Regions from separate parts of the Variovorax arabinosiphilus genome, predicted to be linked through region 1. Evidence: predicted binding sites of a transcription regulator. Region 1 holds the regulator's gene; each other region holds the start of a gene.

What was found. Region 1 encodes FNR, which switches genes on or off when oxygen is low (the NO sensors DNR and NnrR bind a similar motif). Its sites were predicted from a motif close to TTGATNNNNATCAA; they were not measured.
Region 2: a site for FNR is predicted at 2,640-2,653, ahead of QTH86_RS09355 (hemerythrin domain-containing protein). Genes of this name have one in related genera too.
Region 3: a site for FNR is predicted at 1,405-1,418, ahead of QTH86_RS24370 (OmpW/AlkL family protein). Genes of this name have one in related genera too.
Region 4: a site for FNR is predicted at 2,042-2,055, ahead of QTH86_RS03195 (universal stress protein). Genes of this name have one in related genera too.

The regions. Positions count from the first base shown of each region.
Region 1 covers NZ_JASZYB010000001.1:1,130,027-1,134,233, forward strand. Annotated here, with positions in the region: gene hemN (oxygen-independent coproporphyrinogen III oxidase) at 26-1,399, opposite strand; gene fnr (fumarate/nitrate reduction transcriptional regulator Fnr) at 1,636-2,352, shown strand; gene QTH86_RS05475 (Kelch repeat-containing protein) at 2,467-3,807, shown strand; gene QTH86_RS05480 (hypothetical protein) at 3,835-4,092, opposite strand; gene QTH86_RS05485 (FixH family protein) at 4,102-4,207, opposite strand, start outside.
Region 2 covers NZ_JASZYB010000001.1:1,965,540-1,969,746, forward strand. Annotated here, with positions in the region: gene QTH86_RS09340 (PAS domain-containing protein) at 1-962, opposite strand, end outside; gene QTH86_RS09345 (YgaP family membrane protein) at 1,129-1,293, shown strand; gene QTH86_RS09350 (flavodoxin family protein) at 1,363-1,890, shown strand; gene QTH86_RS09355 (hemerythrin domain-containing protein) at 1,962-2,546, opposite strand; gene QTH86_RS09360 (hypothetical protein) at 2,682-2,864, opposite strand; gene QTH86_RS09365 (MgtC/SapB family protein) at 2,911-4,185, shown strand.
Region 3 covers NZ_JASZYB010000004.1:351,705-355,911, forward strand. Annotated here, with positions in the region: gene QTH86_RS24360 (UvrD-helicase domain-containing protein) at 1-766, opposite strand, end outside; gene azu (azurin) at 811-1,263, opposite strand; gene QTH86_RS24370 (OmpW/AlkL family protein) at 1,497-2,153, shown strand; gene QTH86_RS24375 (GMP reductase) at 2,515-3,492, shown strand; gene QTH86_RS24380 (alpha/beta hydrolase) at 3,511-4,207, opposite strand, start outside.
Region 4 covers NZ_JASZYB010000001.1:670,200-674,406, reverse strand. Annotated here, with positions in the region: gene QTH86_RS03220 (hypothetical protein) at 1-33, shown strand, start outside; gene QTH86_RS03215 (hypothetical protein) at 43-330, opposite strand; gene QTH86_RS03210 (hypothetical protein) at 519-905, shown strand; gene QTH86_RS03205 (hypothetical protein) at 942-1,214, opposite strand; gene QTH86_RS03200 (hypothetical protein) at 1,471-2,004, shown strand; gene QTH86_RS03195 (universal stress protein) at 2,116-2,577, shown strand; gene QTH86_RS03190 (trypsin-like peptidase domain-containing protein) at 2,696-4,030, shown strand; gene QTH86_RS03185 (hypothetical protein) at 4,092-4,207, shown strand, end outside.

The DNA.
Region 1 (4,207 bases):
GCGCCGCAGGCGCATCGGGGGTGATTCATATGATTCGTGAAAAGCGGGTGCGGTTGCGGTCGGCCTGCAGGTAGCGGTCGAACACCATCGCGATGGCGCGCACGAAGAACCAGCCGGTCGGCGTCACCTCGATCTCGTGCTCGCCGAGCGTCACCAGACCCTGGGCGGCCAGCGGCTCGAGCGCTTCGAGCTCGGCGGCGAAATGCCGGCGGAAATCGATCAGGTGGGCCAGCGCGATCGACTCGAAGTTCACCTGCCCCTGGCACATCAGCGCCATGATCACCGAGCGCCGCAGCACGTCGTCGCGCGACAGCGCCAGGCCGCGCACCACCGGCAGGCGACCCTGGTCGAGCAGGTCGTAGTACTCCTCCAGCGTCTTCGCGTTCTGGTTGTAGGTGGCGCCGACGCGGCCGATGGCCGACACGCCCAGCGCCACCAGGTCGCAGTCGGGCTGCGTGCTGTAGCCCTGGAAGTTGCGGTGCAACCGGCCCTGGCGCTTGGCGATGGCGAGCGCGTCGGTCGGCAGTGCGAAGTGGTCCATGCCGATGTAGACGTAGCCGGCCGCGGTGAGTGCGGCGATCGAGCGCGACAGCATGTCGACCTTGGTCGCCGCGTCGGGCAGCTCGGCGGCCTCGATGCGGCGCTGCGGCTTGAAGCGCTCCGGCAGGTGGGCATAGGCATAGAGTGCGATGCGGTCGGGCCGCAGTTCGCAGATCTGCGCCAGCGTGCGGTCGAAGGACGAGGCGGTCTGCTTCGGCAGGCCGTAGATCAGGTCGACGTTGACCGACGCGAAGCCCAGGCGCCGCGCCGCCGCCATCAGGTCGAACACCTGCGCCGCAGGCTGGATGCGGTGCACCGCCTTCTGCACGGCGGGGTCGAAGTCCTGCACGCCGAAGCTCAGGCGGTTGAAGCCCATCGCCGCCAGCTTCTCAAGCCGGCCCTCGTCGATGGTGCGCGGATCGATCTCGATCGAATACTCGCCGTCGGGCGCCAGCACGAAGGCGCTGCGCAGGATGTCCATGAGGCGGCCGAGACCGGCGTCGTCCAGGAAGGTCGGCGTACCGCCCCCCAGGTGCAGCTGACTTACCAGCGCGCCACGCCCGAGTTGCGCCACCTGCAGGTCGACCTCGCGCGCCAGGTAGCGCAGGTAGTCGTCGGCGCGCTCGTGGTGCTTGGTCACGATCTTGTTGCAGGCGCAGAAGTAGCACAGTGACGCGCAGAACGGCACGTGCACATAGAGCGACAGCGGCAGCGCCCGGGCGCTGGAGCCCGTGCGGCGCTGGCGCAGCGCCTGCGCGTAGTCGTCGCTGCCGAAGGCCTCGACGAAGCGGTCCGCCGTCGGATATGAGGTATAGCGCGGGCCGGAGACGTCGAAGCGCTTGAGGGTCGCGGGCGTCATGGCGGGCGCGGCGGGTGCGGCAGACGGGGGAACCAACTGCAGCCGGCTCGGCGCGGCGGATTCGGTAAGGATGGTGGATGGCATGGTGGTGGGGCGCGGAGGGCTCGTCAACTGTGCCGCCAACGGGGCCCTTCTTCATTGACGCCCGTCAAGCCTGCGCACCCGCCGCTCGCGAACAATTCCCTCAAACCACCGACGTGCCAGCACCGCCCTCCTCGCCTGCCGGCCCGCAGCCCATGACCCCCGAAACCATCAAAGTCGCCTGTTCCAACTGCAACCTGCGCGAGCTGTGCATGCCGGTCGGCCTGCAGCCCGCCGACCTCCGGCGCATCGACGAGATCGTCGCCACGCGCCGCAAGGTGAAGCGGCGCGAAACGCTGTTCCACAACGGCGAGCGTTTCACCTCGCTCTACGCCATCCGCACCGGCGTCTTCAAGACCCGCGTGACCTCGGAGGACGGCCGCGACCAGGTCACCGGCTTCCAGATGGCCGGCGAGATCATCGGGCTGGACGGCATCGTGAACGACCACCACACCTGCGACGCGGTGGCGCTGGAAGACGCGGAGGTCTGCGTGATGCCCTTCGACCGCATCGAGGAACTCTCGCGCGAGGTGACGGCCCTGCAGCGGCATGTGCACCAGATCATGAGCCGCGAGATCGTGCGCGAGCACGGCGTGATGCTGTTGCTGGGCAGCATGCGGGCCGAGGAGCGCCTCGCCGCCTTCCTGCTGAACCTGGTGCAGCGCCTGCATGCGCGTGGCTTCTCGCAATCGGAGCTGGTGCTGCGCATGACGCGCGAGGAGATCGGCAGCTACCTCGGCCTCAAGCTCGAGACGGTGAGCCGCACGCTGTCGAAGTTCGTCGAGGATGGCATCGTCGCGGTGCAGCAGCGCCATGTGCGCATCGTCGACGCCGACAAGCTGCGCCGGCTGGTCAACGCTCCGGCGTGTTGAAGCCGCGCATCGCCGCGCCGGCGTTGCGTCGATTCGCAACATAAAGTAACCTCTCGCCGCTTTATCTTTGCAGGGCTTTGAGCAAGCCCAACAAACAAGTCACGAGGGGGGAACATGCGGCGTTGGAAATCTGCGTTTGTGTTTGCTGCGTTCATCGCAGCCTGTGTGGTGGGATGTGGCGGCGGTGGGGGCGGCGGTGGAGGTGGCGGAAGCAGTGATCCAGACGGCGCGGGCAGCAATCCGGTCGCCCCCGTCAACGCCGCGGGCGCCTGGCTCACGTTCTCTCCGTCGAAGTTGGATGTGACGATGCTGCCCGGCACATCGACGCCGTTTTCCATCGAAGCGACGTCGAGCAGGACCATCGCAGAGCCCATCAACCTTGCAATCATCGATTCGAAAGGCGTCATCACCGCCACTTCGGGGAGCGTGACATCTCTTTCCGCGTTGAAGTACCTGGCGGCCATGAGCACGAACCCCGCCTTGGCGCCCGGCGTACACACCGGCAGCTTCGAGGTACGCGTGTGCTACGACGCCCCGCTCACCTGCGCCCGCCCTGTCGACGGATCTCCCTGGCAGGTGCCCTATGCGATCACCGTGGTCGATCCCGCCGCTCTGAGTTACCAGCGCTGGGAAGCCGCGCAGACCACCCCCGGCTTTCTCGACAACTTCGCGTTGAGCTACATCGGCAGCACACCCGTGGTGGTGACAGCCGGCTTCTACACCGGCGTCATGGAGACCTGGGTCACCGCCGATCTGGGCAGCACCTGGGCCAACAGAGCGCCAGCGACCAACCCCTCGCCGCTCGCGGCGGGCTTTGCGCTGGCGAGTGACGGCGTGGGTCTTTACCTGGCGGGAGGCCAGTCCGTTGCCACGTACGGCAAACTGCAGCCGCAATACCTGAGCCAGGTCTGGAAATTCGACGGCACAAACTGGCAGCAGAGAACAGCAGCAGCCCCGTTCACAGGCCGCCGCAACCATGTGATGGCCAAAGTGGGCGGCGCGCTCTATGTGACGGGTGGCCGCAACGCGAGCGGCACGTTCCGCGACCTGTGGACATCGTTGGACGACGGCATCAACTGGACCAAGGTCGCGGACACCTTGCCCACCGCGATCGGCACTCCATCGTGCGCGCTGAATTGGCAAGGCTCCCTGCTGGTCGTCGGTGATGCCGTGGCGACCTCAGGCGATGGTGTGAATTGGGTGGTGCATGGTGGCTATCCGACGGGCTTTCCGAAGGGGAGCACTCAATGCGCCGTGCTCAATGGTCGCTTGTTCATCAATGCCAACAACTACAACTTCTACGCCGTGTCGTCCGCAGACCTAGAGAGCTGGAAGCTTGAGCGCCCGATGGGCTCGGCCTTCAGCATGCCCGGCATGGTGGCCATCAGTGGCCGCCTGCTCATCACGTCCGGTGGCGGCTCATCGCAACGCACGACGTACCGCACCGTCCCCTGAAGCTCGACAGGCCGCAAGGCCGCGATGTCAGGCTCCATCCCCCGGCGTGTTGACCTCGCGGCGCGACATCGCGAGCAGCGCGGTCAGCGCGCTCGAGCCCATCGCCAAGATCCAGAAGACGAAGAAGCTCGCGGTGTAGAGCCCCTGGCGCGACAGCGGCAACGGTTCGCCGCGCCAGTGCACGTCGCTCGGGTCGACCATGGCGAACACCAGCATCTCGACCACGCAGGCCAGCAGGAACGACGGCCAGAGAATCCAGGCCAGGCGGCGGATGCGGCGTTTCATCGCGGGGGCTCAGCGCTTGGGCAGCGGCACGTCGTCGCTCGGCGTGGCGGCATGGTTGCGGCCGGTCTGCGCGGGCAGCAGCCTCTTGTCGGCCAGCGTCTTGTTGATCTCGATG
Region 2 (4,207 bases), 840 kb from region 1:
TCGTCGTTGGCGATGACATCGAGCCTGACTTGGCTGTCCGGCGAGCGGCGCAGGGTGCGAATCGCATTGCTCAGCGCCTCCAGCGGACGCATGACCCAGGCCGTGCCCAGCCAAACCAGCAGCGCGCAGCCCAGGCCCAGCCAAAACAACTGCAGAAGGAGGTTTCGCCTCGCCTGCTCCAGCGGTGCATAGGCGGCACGGGCCGGCACGATCAGGCGCAGATCCCAGTCGGCGCTACTCACGGTGGCGTGCGTGGCCAGGTCGTTCTCGGTGCCGCCGGCGAAGGCGACGGCGGCTGCGGCGGCGGGCTTGAGCAGCAGCGCCGAATCGGGATGCATGACGACCCGCGGCGACTCGCCGCGCGTGACGATCTCGTAGTAGCCCGCGCGGCCGACCGTGGCGCGGCTGAGATCGCCGAGCACATTGGCGCGCTGCAAGTTCAGCGCCGCACCCAGCACGCCAACCAGCTCGCCATCCGGTCCTTCGACGGGCACGGCCATGACCACGGCTGGCTCCAGGCGGCCTTTGGTGAGCAGGGGCGCCGAGATAGCCGGCTCGCGCCGGTCGCGCACCCGCTTGAAATAGTCGCGATCGGCCACGTTCGGTGGCTGGGCCGCAGGCGGATGGATGGCAACGATATCGCCGTCCAGCGCTGCCAGCGCGGCGTTGTCGAACATCGCGCGCAAGTCCCTGTCCGCCAGAAACCGCTGCCGGGCCGCGGGATCTGCAAAGCCGCCCGCGCCGAGTTCGCGGGCTGCGCGCGCCAGGGCAGCCATGTGAACGCCCAGCTTGTAGTCGAGGTCCGCCGCGGCGCTCTCCGTCAACGCCTGCTGCTGTTCGCGCATCAAGCCGACGTACTCGCTCGACAGGCTCCGGTACTGCCACCAGCCCGTTGCACCCACCAGCGCGAGCAAGAGCGAGGTGATGAGCAGCGCCGTCTTCGTTCTCAGCTTGAGCCGCACGGGCTTTCCTTCTCGCGCACGACGGCGGCGGTGGTTCGGGGCTGCATTTTCTGATGATAGCAACGGCTTTCCTTGGCCGCAGTCTCGCGATGGAGGCAGTTCGGGCAACCGTTCACGCGACGGTGCCTCCGTGCGCGCCACGCACGCATCGCGAGAACTTGCCTCGATGCCGGCGCTCCTGGGGGCAAACCCCTCTCATGACATCGGCGACTGGGGCTACATCGGCGTCGTGCCCTTGCTGACCGGCCTGGTCGGCACCTGCCCGCTCTACACCCTCCTGGGCTTGAGCACCTGCCCGCGCGACGGGCGCTCCGACGCCACGCGCACTTGATTCAGCGCAAGGCAGCGGCGCCGGCCGATGCCTACAGTGACCCGATGCCTTGAACCATGAGAGGAAGCCATGAGCAACATCCTGGTGGTCGTCTATTCATTCACCGGCACCTCGCGGCAGGTCGCGGAGCTGCTGTCCGGCCAGCAGGGCTGGCAGGTCGCGCACATCGTCGACGCACAGCCGCGCCGGGGCCTGCTCGGCAACGTGCGCTGCGTGCTCGATTCGCTCCTGCACCGACGTCCCGAGATCCGCTACGACGGCCCGCCGCCCAGCGCCTTCGATGCGGTGGTGCTGGTCTCGCCGATCTGGATGCTGCAACTGGCCGGTCCGATGCGCAGCTTTCTCGCGTTTCAGGCCCACCAGCTGCCCAGCGTGGCCGTCCTTTCCGTGATGGGGGGACGCGGCGCATCGAACGCCGCGGCGGAAGTCGGCGTGATCCTCGGCCGGGAGCCGATTCTCAGCGCATCCGTCACCATGCGCGAGGTCGAGGACGGCAGCTGCGCCGCGCGACTGCAGCCCTTCGGGACCGCCATCGGCAGTGCCACTCACTCGCAGGCCGTGGTGCGTCCCGTCACCTTGTCGCCCCAATCGACCTGAGGACCGCACCCGGCTCGCCACGTGCCGATCCGCGTTCCTGCCGCAGCATGGCGCGCAAGGCCCGCCTGGACTCAGAGCGGTGGCCCCAGCCCGATCGGTGCCGGCACGACGTTCACGATGCGGGTGAACAGCGCGTTGTATTCGAAGTCCGCGACATGACCGGTCAGCGGGTCGCGGTTCTGCGCGAAGGCCTCGTCCAGCGCACGCCAGTCGTCCGCGGTCAGCACCCGTTCGGCCAACGGCAGGATCTCTCGCTCCTCCAGCGCCATGTGGGCCAGGTAGAAGTCGACGTAGGCGCCGACGGCGCGCTCGAAGGCCTCGCGCCGCGCATCGCCCAGCATCTCGAAGGCGAGCAGCGCATGCTCGACGTCGCGGATCCGGCGCTCGCCGTGCGCGTGGTCGCCGTCCAGCTGATCGAGCAGGTCGCGCGACATCGGCGTCCGGGCACGCAGCTTCGGGAACAGCAGCCCGGACTCCTTGCGGTGATGCCGCTTCTCCGGGAACTCGTCCACGTAGAAGAGCATGGCGCGCAGCGTCGCGAAGTCGGGCAGGCTGCCCTTGATGCGGTGCTGCTCGAGCAGGAGGACGATGGAGCGAAGGACCGCCGACAGCGCGGCGTGCTCCTGGCGGATGATGCGGACCGTGGTTCCCGTCATGGCGTGTTCCTTTGCATGCCTGAAGGGTCGCGCCTTTGGCGCCCGCCGCCTTGCGCCAGATCAATCGATGCGCCACGCAGGCGCGCCGGCGGCTTGATCGATGTCAACCGGTGCCGCCGTGAGGGCTCAGGCGCGCTAGACGCCGGCGCACCAGGTCGCCTCGATCCAGGCGATGTCGATCGGGCCGTGCGTGGCGACCTCGATGGCGCTGCGCTGCTCGTCGGCCCGCAGCGGCTCGTGCAATGCGAACTGGCGCTCCAGCACCGCCACGCCCGCTTCCGAGGCGTCGGTGCCCGCGACGCTTCGCGCAGCCACCATGGCAGCAGCATCTTGACGCGGCGCCGCCCGGCGCGACACTGCGGACATGGACACGCGCAACCCGTCGGCAGCAATGGTCGGCCTGGCCGTGGCGCTGGGCATCGGACTCATCGTCGGCATCGAACGCGAACGCCGCAAGGCCCAGGGCGACCGGCGGACGGCGGCGGGCCTGCGCACCTTCGCGATCGCCGCCGTGGCCGGCGCGGTGGCGCAGGTGATCCAGGCGGGGTCGCTCGTTCCCATCGGCGGGGCGCTCGTCGCCGCGCTGGCGGTCGTGTCGCACTGGAAGAGCCGCTCGCGTGATCCGGGCATGACCACGGAACTCGCCCTCTTCGCGACCTACCTCATCGGCGTGCTCTGCGTGATCGACCCCGCGCTCGGCGCGGCCTGCGGCACGGGGCTCGCGCTGCTGCTGGCGGCCCGCCGCAGGCTGCACCGGTTCGCGACCGAGTTGCTGAGCGAACAGGAGCTGCACGACGGCGTCCTGCTGGCGGCGCTCGCGCTGATCGTGCTGCCCTTCATTCCGGTGGGGCCGATCGACATGCTGGGTGGCATCGCTGCCCGGCCGCTGGCGGCGATGGTGCTTGTCATCATGGCGATACAGGCCGCAGGCCAGGCCGCGGTGCGCTGGCTGGGCGTGCGCGGCGGCCTGCTGGCCGCCGGCTTCGCGTCGGGCTTCGTCTCGAGCACGGCCACCGTGGCGTCCTTCGGCCACCGCGCGCGTCGGCAACCGCAGGACGTCCGCCTGCTGGCAGGCGCTGCAGCCCTCTCGGCGGTGGCCACCTGGGTGCTGGCCCTGGCGATGACCACCGCGCTGTCGCCCCAGGCGGGCCTCGCACTGCTGCCGGTAGCAGCAGCCGGTGCCGCCGGTGCCGCGGCCGTGGGCATGCTGCCGCTCCTGGGGTCGGCGCCATCGCCTGCCGCCGGGCGCGGATCGCTCGAAGCGCCCGCGGACACCGGCAGCGCGCTGCGCCCCCGTGAAGCGATCGCTGTCGCGCTCACCCTGGCCCTGGTCGCGTTGCTCGTGGGCACAGCCCAGCGCCACTTCGGCAACGCCGGGCTGCAGTTCGGTGTCGCCCTCGCAGCGCTGGTCGACGCGCATGCACCGGTGGCCTCGCTCGCCTCGCTGCACGCGGCCGGCAACCTGCCGACGCAGCGCTTCATCCTCGGCGTGCTCATCGCGGTCGGCGCCAACACGCTCACGCGCTGCGCCGTGGCGCTGATGACCGGCGGCATCCCGTATGCGCTGCGCGTGGGAGCGGCGCTGGGGACGAGCCTCGCATCCGCCTGTGCAACCGCCTTCTGGCTGGCCTGGCCGTGAGCGCGCGGCCCCGGCAGCCGAC
Region 3 (4,207 bases), on a different contig from region 1:
TCTGGCCCGACAGCATCTTGATCCAGGCGTACTGCAGGCGGTTGGTGTCCTGGAACTCGTCGATCAGGATGTGGCGGAAGCGCCGCTGGTAGTGCTCGCGGACCGGGTCGTTGTCGCGCAGCAGCTCGTAGCTGCGCAGCATCAGTTCGCCGAAGTCGACCACGCCTTCGCGCTGGCACTGCTCTTCGTAGAGCTGGTAGATCTCGACCTTCTTGCGGTCGTCTTCGCTGCGCACCTCGACATCGCGCGGACGCAGCCCGTCTTCCTTGGCGCCGGCAATGAACCACTGCGTCTGCTTGGCCGGAAAACGCTCGTCGTCGACGTTGAACTGCTTCATCAGCCGCTTGATGGCCGAGAGCTGGTCCTGCGTGTCGAGGATCTGGAAGGTCGACGGCAGGTTGGCCAATTTCCAGTGCGCGCGCAGGAAGCGGTTGCACAGGCCGTGGAAGGTGCCGATCCACATGCCGCGCACATTGACCGGCAGCATCGCGGTCAGCCGCGTCATCATCTCCTTCGCCGCCTTGTTAGTGAAGGTCACGGCGAGGATGCCGCCAGGCGACACCTGGCCGGTCTGCATCAGCCAGGCGATGCGGGTGGTGAGCACCCGCGTCTTGCCGGAGCCGGCCCCGGCGAGGATCAGCGCGTTGCCGGCAGGCAGCGTGACCGCCGCGAGCTGCTCGGGGTTGAGGTTGGCGAGCAGGGGCGAAGCGGCCGCTGGGAAAGAGGGGGCGCCGGCGGAGGCGTCGTGCGAGCCGAAAAGGGACATCCCGGCATTGTAGGAACCCGGGGTGCGCGCGGCGCCCTCGCTGCTTATTTCACCAGCTTCAGCGTGCCCTTCATGATCGCCGAGTGGCCGGGGAAGGAACAGAAGTAGGTGTAGCTCTCGGCCGCGCCGAGCTTGGCCACCGCAAAGGTCACACTGTCGCTTTCGCCACCGCCGACGATTTTGGTGTGGGCCACGACGCGCGCGTCGCCAGCCTTCACATAGTTCTGCGGCAGGCCGGCCGCGATGCCGTCGGTTGCGACGGCCTGCACGTCGGCCGTCTTCGCCAGCACCCAGTTGTGGCCCATGGCCTGCTTCGGCAGCTTGCCGGCGTGCTTGAGCTTGACGGTGAAGTCCTTGCACGTCTTGCTCACCTCGAGGGTGGCCTTGTTGAACTGCATGGCGTCGTTGCCTTCGATTTCGACGGTGCAGTCGGCGGCGAAGACGGAAGACGAGGCAAGTGCCAGAACGGCGATGGCGGCGAGACGATGGCGAAGCATGGGAAGGGACTCCAGGAATGACGGCCGCGGCACCGGAGTGCGCCGCGGTGCACGCATTGTCGAGCGCAGCCACCGGCAAACACTGACCTGCATCAAGCCGGCTGCAACGCGCCGTCGCCCCGTGCCGATGCCGCGGAACTCTTGCCCTACATCAAGGACGCGGAACGCGCGCCTGCCGACACTGACTCCCGGCTGCCGACCCCGTGTGTCGGCCACAACTGGAGTCCTAGACCATGAAGAAGAACCTCGCCCGCGCCCTCGTTGCCGCTACCCTGCTCGGCACGCTGTGCGCCGTTCCTGCGCTGGCGCAGGAAGCCCAGGGCAACTGGCTGGTGCGTGCCCGTGCCGTGCGCCTCGACCCTGCCAACAAGTCGGACGCCATCGGCGCACTGGCCGTGCCGGAGGATGCGATCACGATCAACAAGAAGACGATTCCCGAAGTCGACATCACCTACTTCTTCACACCGAACATCGCGGCGGAGCTGGTGCTGACCGTGCCGCAGAAGCAGCGCGTGACCATCGAGCAAAGCGCGCTCGGCGGCCCAGTGGACATCGGCACCTTCAAGCACCTGCCGCCGACGCTGACGCTGCAGTACCACTTCCTGCCCGAGGGCACGTTCCGCCCCTATGTCGGTGCCGGCTTCAACTACACGCGCATCAGCTCGACCAACCTCAACGTGCCGACCGTCGGCCGGCTGGACCTGGACCACAACAGCTTCGGCTTGGCCGTGGGCGCCGGTTTCGACATCAAGGTCGCCAAGAACGTGTTCCTGAACTTCGACGTGAAGAAGGTGCAGATCCGCACCGACGTGAGCCTGAACGGCAACAAGCTGTCGACGGTCAAGGTCGACCCGCTGCTGATCGGCGTGGGCATCGGCTACCGCTTCTAGAAATTGGCCCCCCCCCGAAGCGGCGCACTGCGTGTCGCCGCCGCCCCCTCGAGGGGGCGATACCAGCGGCCTGGCAAAGCCACTTCCGCGGTATCCCTGGCCTCCGCCGCACCGGTTCGTCAATGTGGTTTCGCGCCCACGTAGGGGAGAACCGAGAGCGGAGATCATCGCTGCGAATAAGGTCTATACGAAAGTCACGTCGCACGCGAACCGGCACCTGCCTAGAATCGGTCACCGGGCCCAAGTTTCTTGTCGCCCGGTTTTTTTGCGTCTGCAGGGCGCGAATCGACCGGGCCGGGACCAAGCGCCCACGCCGCCGGAAATCGTTCCGCGGTGCACCTTCACAGGAGCTTGGTTTCTCATGCAGATCTTCGACTACGACAACATCCTGCTGCTGCCGCGCAAATGCCGCGTGGAAAGCCGTTCGGAATGCGACGCGAGCGTCACACTCGGCGGCCGCAGCTTCCGCATCCCGGTCGTGCCGGCCAACATGAAGACGGTGGTCGACGAGCGCATCAGCCTCTGGCTGGCGCAGCACGGCTATTTCTATGTGATGCACCGCTTCGACCTCGACAACGTCAAGTTCGTGAAGCACATGCACGCCAAGGGCACCTTCGCCTCGATCTCGCTGGGGGTGAAGCAGGCGGACTACGATACGGTCGACCAGTTGGCCGCGGCCGGCCTCGTGCCGGAATACATCACGATCGACATCGCGCACGGCCATGCCGACACGGTGAAGAACATGATCGCCTACCTCAAGGACAAGCTGCCTAAGAGCTTCGTGATCGCGGGCAATGTGGGTACGCCCGAGGCCGTCATCGACCTGGAGAACTGGGGCGCCGACGCGACCAAAGTCGGCATCGGCCCGGGCAAGGTCTGCATCACCAAGCTCAAGACCGGGTTCGGCACGGGTGGCTGGCAGCTGAGCGCGCTCAAGTGGTGTGCGCGGGTGGCGACCAAGCCCATCATTGCCGACGGCGGCATCCGCGACCATGGCGACATCGCCAAGAGCATCCGCTTCGGCGCGTCGATGGTGATGATCGGTTCGCTGTTCGCGGGCCATGAAGAGTCGCCCGGCAAGACGGTCGAGGTCGACGGCGTGCTCTTCAAGGAGTACTACGGCTCGGCCAGCGACTTCAACAAGGGCGAGTACAAGCATGTCGAAGGCAAGCGCATCCTCGAGCCGATCAAAGGCAAGCTGGCCGACACGCTGATCGAGATGGAGCAGGACGTGCAGAGCTCCATCAGCTATGCCGGCGGCAAGGCGCTGATGGACATCCGCAAGGTCAACTACGTCACGCTCGGCGGCGCCAACGAAGGCGAACACCTGCTGATGTAGCGCCTGCTCACCGCCGCGTCAGGCGTCCAGCAGGTCGACGGCGTGGTGGTGCAGCGCATGGGCCGGGTCGGCCAGCGCCTCGACGATGCTGAAGTGGTTGAGGCCCGGCAGCAGTTCGCAGACCGGCACGGTCTTCGTGCCCCATGCCTTGCGGATCACGGCGTTCTGGGCATGGAAGGCTTCGCTCTCGTCGGCACCGGCCACGGTGTAGAGCGTGCCGCGTTTCGGTGCCGGCCACAGCGCCGGGCTCGCACGTCGCGCATCCTCCTCGGTCAGCCGCAGCGAATCGGCCAGGAAAGGCACATGCCGAATCTCCCGCAGGTCGTGCAGGCCCGAGATCGACAGCGCATTGCGCACCAGCCCGGCGGGCAGATCCGGCGCCACCGCCTGCCAGTCGCAGGCCAGCAGCATCGCCGCCAGATGCCCCCCCGCCGAGTGACCGGCCACGGTGATGCGCGAAGGATCACCGCCATAGGCGGCGACATGGCGCCACGTCCAGGCCAGGGCCTGCACCATCTGCAGCGCGATCGCCGGGATCGTCACTGGCGCGGCCTCGGTGCCGGGGCACAGCGCGTAGTTGGGCAGCACCACGCAGGCGCCGCGTTGGACGAAGGGCGGCGCCACGAAGGAATGGTCGCTCTTGTCGAGCGAGCGCCACCAGCCGCCATGGATGAAGAAGAGCACCGGCGCGTCGGACGAGGCACCGGGGAAGATG
Region 4 (4,207 bases), 460 kb from region 1:
TCCATCGCGACACTGGACGAGTCGACGCGTTGAGTCAGAACCTCAGAACCGGCCCAGCAGGCGCTTGCGAGCCGCCTTCGCAGGTCGAATCGATTCGCCGGTTGGCTTCTTCATCGGAAAGCGGCGCAGCATCCGCAGGCCCTGCGGCGTGACAGCCTCCACCGTCGCGGGCGGCTGGTCATAACCATGCAGCGTGCGCACCGGCAAGGGGATGGTCGCCTTCACGTGCCCCGCCAGGTGCAAGACGCGCAGGCCATCGACTTCCTCCCCCGAGAACAGGTTGACCGGAAGCGGCGCTTGAGCGAGCTGATGAAGGAGCAGAAGTGACACGGGTGGACCTTGGTGGGCGGCATGCGCGGCGGTCGCCGCCTCACTGACGCGCTGGTTTCTTCGATTTTCGGCGGGTGCGGAGGCCCCCGGAAGCCCGCCCCAGGTCAACAAAGCCTGCCCGGCGTGAATAAATTGACACTGTTTAACAGTCGTCGACGGACATACTTGTGGGTCACTCGGAGGTGCTCATGAGTCAATGGGAAGTGGAATTCGCCGGCGCCGTGGCCAATCTGGAAACGGCCTACGCCGTGGATCAGCACGCCTACGACGTCCTGCGCGATCCACTCAAGGCGTCCTGGGCCTTGCTCCCCACCTGGATGTGGCCCGAACCCGAGCGCGTCGGCGCCCTGCTGCGTGCGCGGATCGATCTCGTCGCGGCGGAAGACGAGGTGCGCGATCTGGTACGCCGCCAGAGCATCGCCATCCGCAATGCACGGGCGCGACGTCAGGCGATGTACCAGCGCCGCGCCTTTGCCCAGACAGCGCCCGACGAACTCAGCGGCCCGGCGGCCCTGGCCGCACTGTCGCCCTCACCCGTCATCATCAGCGCTGTGCAGCCGGCGAGCGAGTCCTAAGCCTGTCGGCGCGACATCGATCGGCCTTGCCGTCGGCTACTGGATCGTCGTGTGGGCGACGTCGAAGGAGGGGCTGATGAACGTCGGCGCGGCGAGTTCGCCACGGCGCGGGCCATCAGCACCGGCCGCCGCCTGCAGCGCCATGTAACCTGCCGCCAGCGCCGCCTGGTAGGTCTTGGCGGGCGCGTCGGCCGCATCGATCGGCTCGTAGACACCCGCGTCGTCGTTCTCTTCCTGCAGCACCCAGAAATACAGGCCCGGCCACGGCTCGTCCACGGTCAGTGCAATGCGGCGCAGATCAGCAGTCATTTCTTCATCCTCGTCGGGCCGGGCCCGTTGCTGTTGTAGGTATCGGAACCGGATGGAACCGAGTTCTTTAGTTCACATTCGATGATCTTTGTCACCGTCTGTCGATAACCTAGATTAGGCATGGCTTTCGCCCGATATGCGCGGCACGGGAAGTCCGTTGTAATGCTTTAAGTGACAAATCCCGCAAAACAACGAGAACATTAGTACTCTTTTATCGATTCACTGGCGTCCAATGAACCCCTCACCAGGGACGCACATGAACCAGCCACAGCACGTACCGCACGATCCGCCGACCGGCTTCGATTTCGACTATGCGCCCGGTGCGCTGGAGGTCCGCATTTGCGAACTCGCCGTCGCCACGGCCGACCAAAGCGACCCGATCGTCGACGACGCATTGCGCACCGTCCTGCGCATCCTGCGGGAGCAGCATGCGACCGACGCCGCCTTCGTCCTCGAGCTGGTCGACGGTCGCCGCGTGCAGCGATCGCCCAACGGTGCCGCGTACGGCAGTTTTCATACGGCCTGCTTCGGCAACCCGCTCGACTTCGCCATGGCGCGCCAGGCCGTCCCGCGGACGACGAACGCCGCCTGCTATGTGAGCGTCCCGGTCGTCCTGCTCGACGGGCGGGTCTACGGCACCCTGTACGGTCCATGCTGTGATCTGGCGGAAGAGGCGCGCCAGCGTGATCTCGCGCGGCTGGAAATGACGGCACAGCTGGCGGCCCGCCTGATCGATGCGAGGCGTGCCCGGGCGCCGACGCCAGGCACGGCCGCGACGGCGCAAGCGTAGTCGCCCAAAACCAGAAAACCGCGCTCGTCTCCCGCATTTGATCCACCGCAAGGCACGGCGCGCGGCACCGGCGCAGGATGGTGACCCGACGGCTTCTCAAGGAGACACACCATGTACCGCTACATCCTGGTTCCGCTCGACGGCAGCAAGACGGCCGAGCGCGGCCTGCGCGAGGCGATCCGATTCGCCGACGCGCAGAAGACCAAAGGCAAGCTGCATCTGGTGCACGTCATCGATGAATTCCCCACATTGGTCGAGCTCTCGTCGATGAACAGCTTCGAGCTCTCGATCCAGCGCCTGCGCGACGACGGCCATGCATTGCTGGAGCGGGCTGCACGCACCGCCGCCGAAGCCGACGTGGAGGCCGACACGGCCCTGTGCGAAGTCACGCAAGGCCGCATTGCCGACGCGCTGGTGGACGAGGCCCGCAAGAGCGGCTGTGACCTCATCGTGATGGGCACGCACGGCCGCCGCGGCTTCAGCCGACTGGCGCTCGGCAGCGACGCCGACCTGGTGGTGCGCGCGAGCACGGTGCCGGTGCTGCTCGTGCGCGACACCTCGGCAGACACCTGAGGACACCGCCGTCGGCAAGCTGTCCCTCTGGCACGCCGCGGCCTTCGTCGGCGGGCTCCTGTTGCTGGGCGGGTGCGCGCCGCTGGCGGCCCCGCCGGCAGCGCTGCGCGACGGCCGCATGCCCGACTCGCGGGTCGAGTCGGGGTTCGCGTCGCTGGTGACACGACGCAGCGCCAGCGTGGTGGACATTGCGACGCTTCGCATCGGGCGCGATGCGAGCCCTGAACTCGAGTTCATGCCGGAAAACGACTTCGCCGACCGGCTGGCCTGGCCGCTCCCGGCGAGCGTGCAGCTCAGCCAGATCCGCGATCTCGCCTCGGGCCTGATCCTGTCCAGCGATGGCTACATCCTCACGAGCGCGCACGTGATCCGCAACGTGGACGACATCCAGGTGCGACTCGACGACGGCCGGCGCTTCCGTGCACGTGTGGTGGGTCTCGACGCGCGCAGCGACGTGGGCGTGCTCAAGATCGCGGCCACCGGGCTGCCCACTGCCGCCATGGGCGACTCCTCCCAACTGGCCACGGGCGACTGGGTGGCGGCGATCGGCGCGCCCTTCGGTTTCCATGGCACCTTCACCGCTGGTGTGGTCAGCGCCACCGGGCGCTTTCTCAATGGCGGGGGCGACATTCCCTTCATCCAGACCGACGTCGCCATCAACCCCGGCAGTTCCGGCGGTCCCCTCTTCAACAGCCGGGGCGAGGTGGTAGCGATCAATGCGCTGATCTACAGCGGCAATGGCGGCTACATGGGCATCTCCTTCGCGGTCCCCATCAATCTGGCGCTGAAGATTGCCCATGCGTTGCGCGACAACGGCATCGTCCGGCGTGTGCACCTGGGCGCCGAGTTCCAGGAAGTGACGCCGGCACTCGCGCAGTCGTTCGCCGCGCCCGGCACCACGGGCGCTCTGGTCGTGCAGGTGCACGACGGCGGTCCGGCGCACGCCGCCGGTCTGGCGGTCGGCGACATCGTGACCGCGATCGATGGTGTGCCCATGGCCCGCCCCATGGACCTGCTCGATGCCATCGCCGCACGGCCGGCCGGCACGCGGTGCCGCCTGACGGTCTGGCGGCGCGGCGCCAACACCACCGTCCGCGTCACGCTGGCCCTTCAACCGGGCAGCACGCCCCACGACGCCCCGCCCAGCGACCTCGCGTGGACCGATGACCTCGGCTTGACGCTGCGCGAACTCACCCCTGCACAGCGCCTGCAGCTTCGCATCGACAGCGGTCTGTGGGTGCACGATGCCGCGGGGCTCGCGCGCAGCGAAGGAGTCCGGCCGGGCGATGTGGTCATCGCTGTCAATGACCAGCGCGTGGCACACGTCGCCGACTTCAAACGCCTGCTCGCCGCATTGCCGCCGGGTGGCGGCAGTGTCGCGCTGCTGCTGATGCGTGACCGCCGGATGGCCTACCTGGCCATCGGCTTGCCGCCGAAGCCGTCCGCGCGCTGACACCCTCCAGGCCCCGCCGGCGACGCCCGACAATAGCCACTTCATTCACGGAGCATCTGCAATGGCGATCGAAATGGCTTTCTGGGCCGAGCCCGAACACATGGACGCCATCCGGGCGGCCAATGGCTTCGCGAGCGGGCTGAAGAATGTCCCCCTCTGCCCGTTCAATGTCGGCGA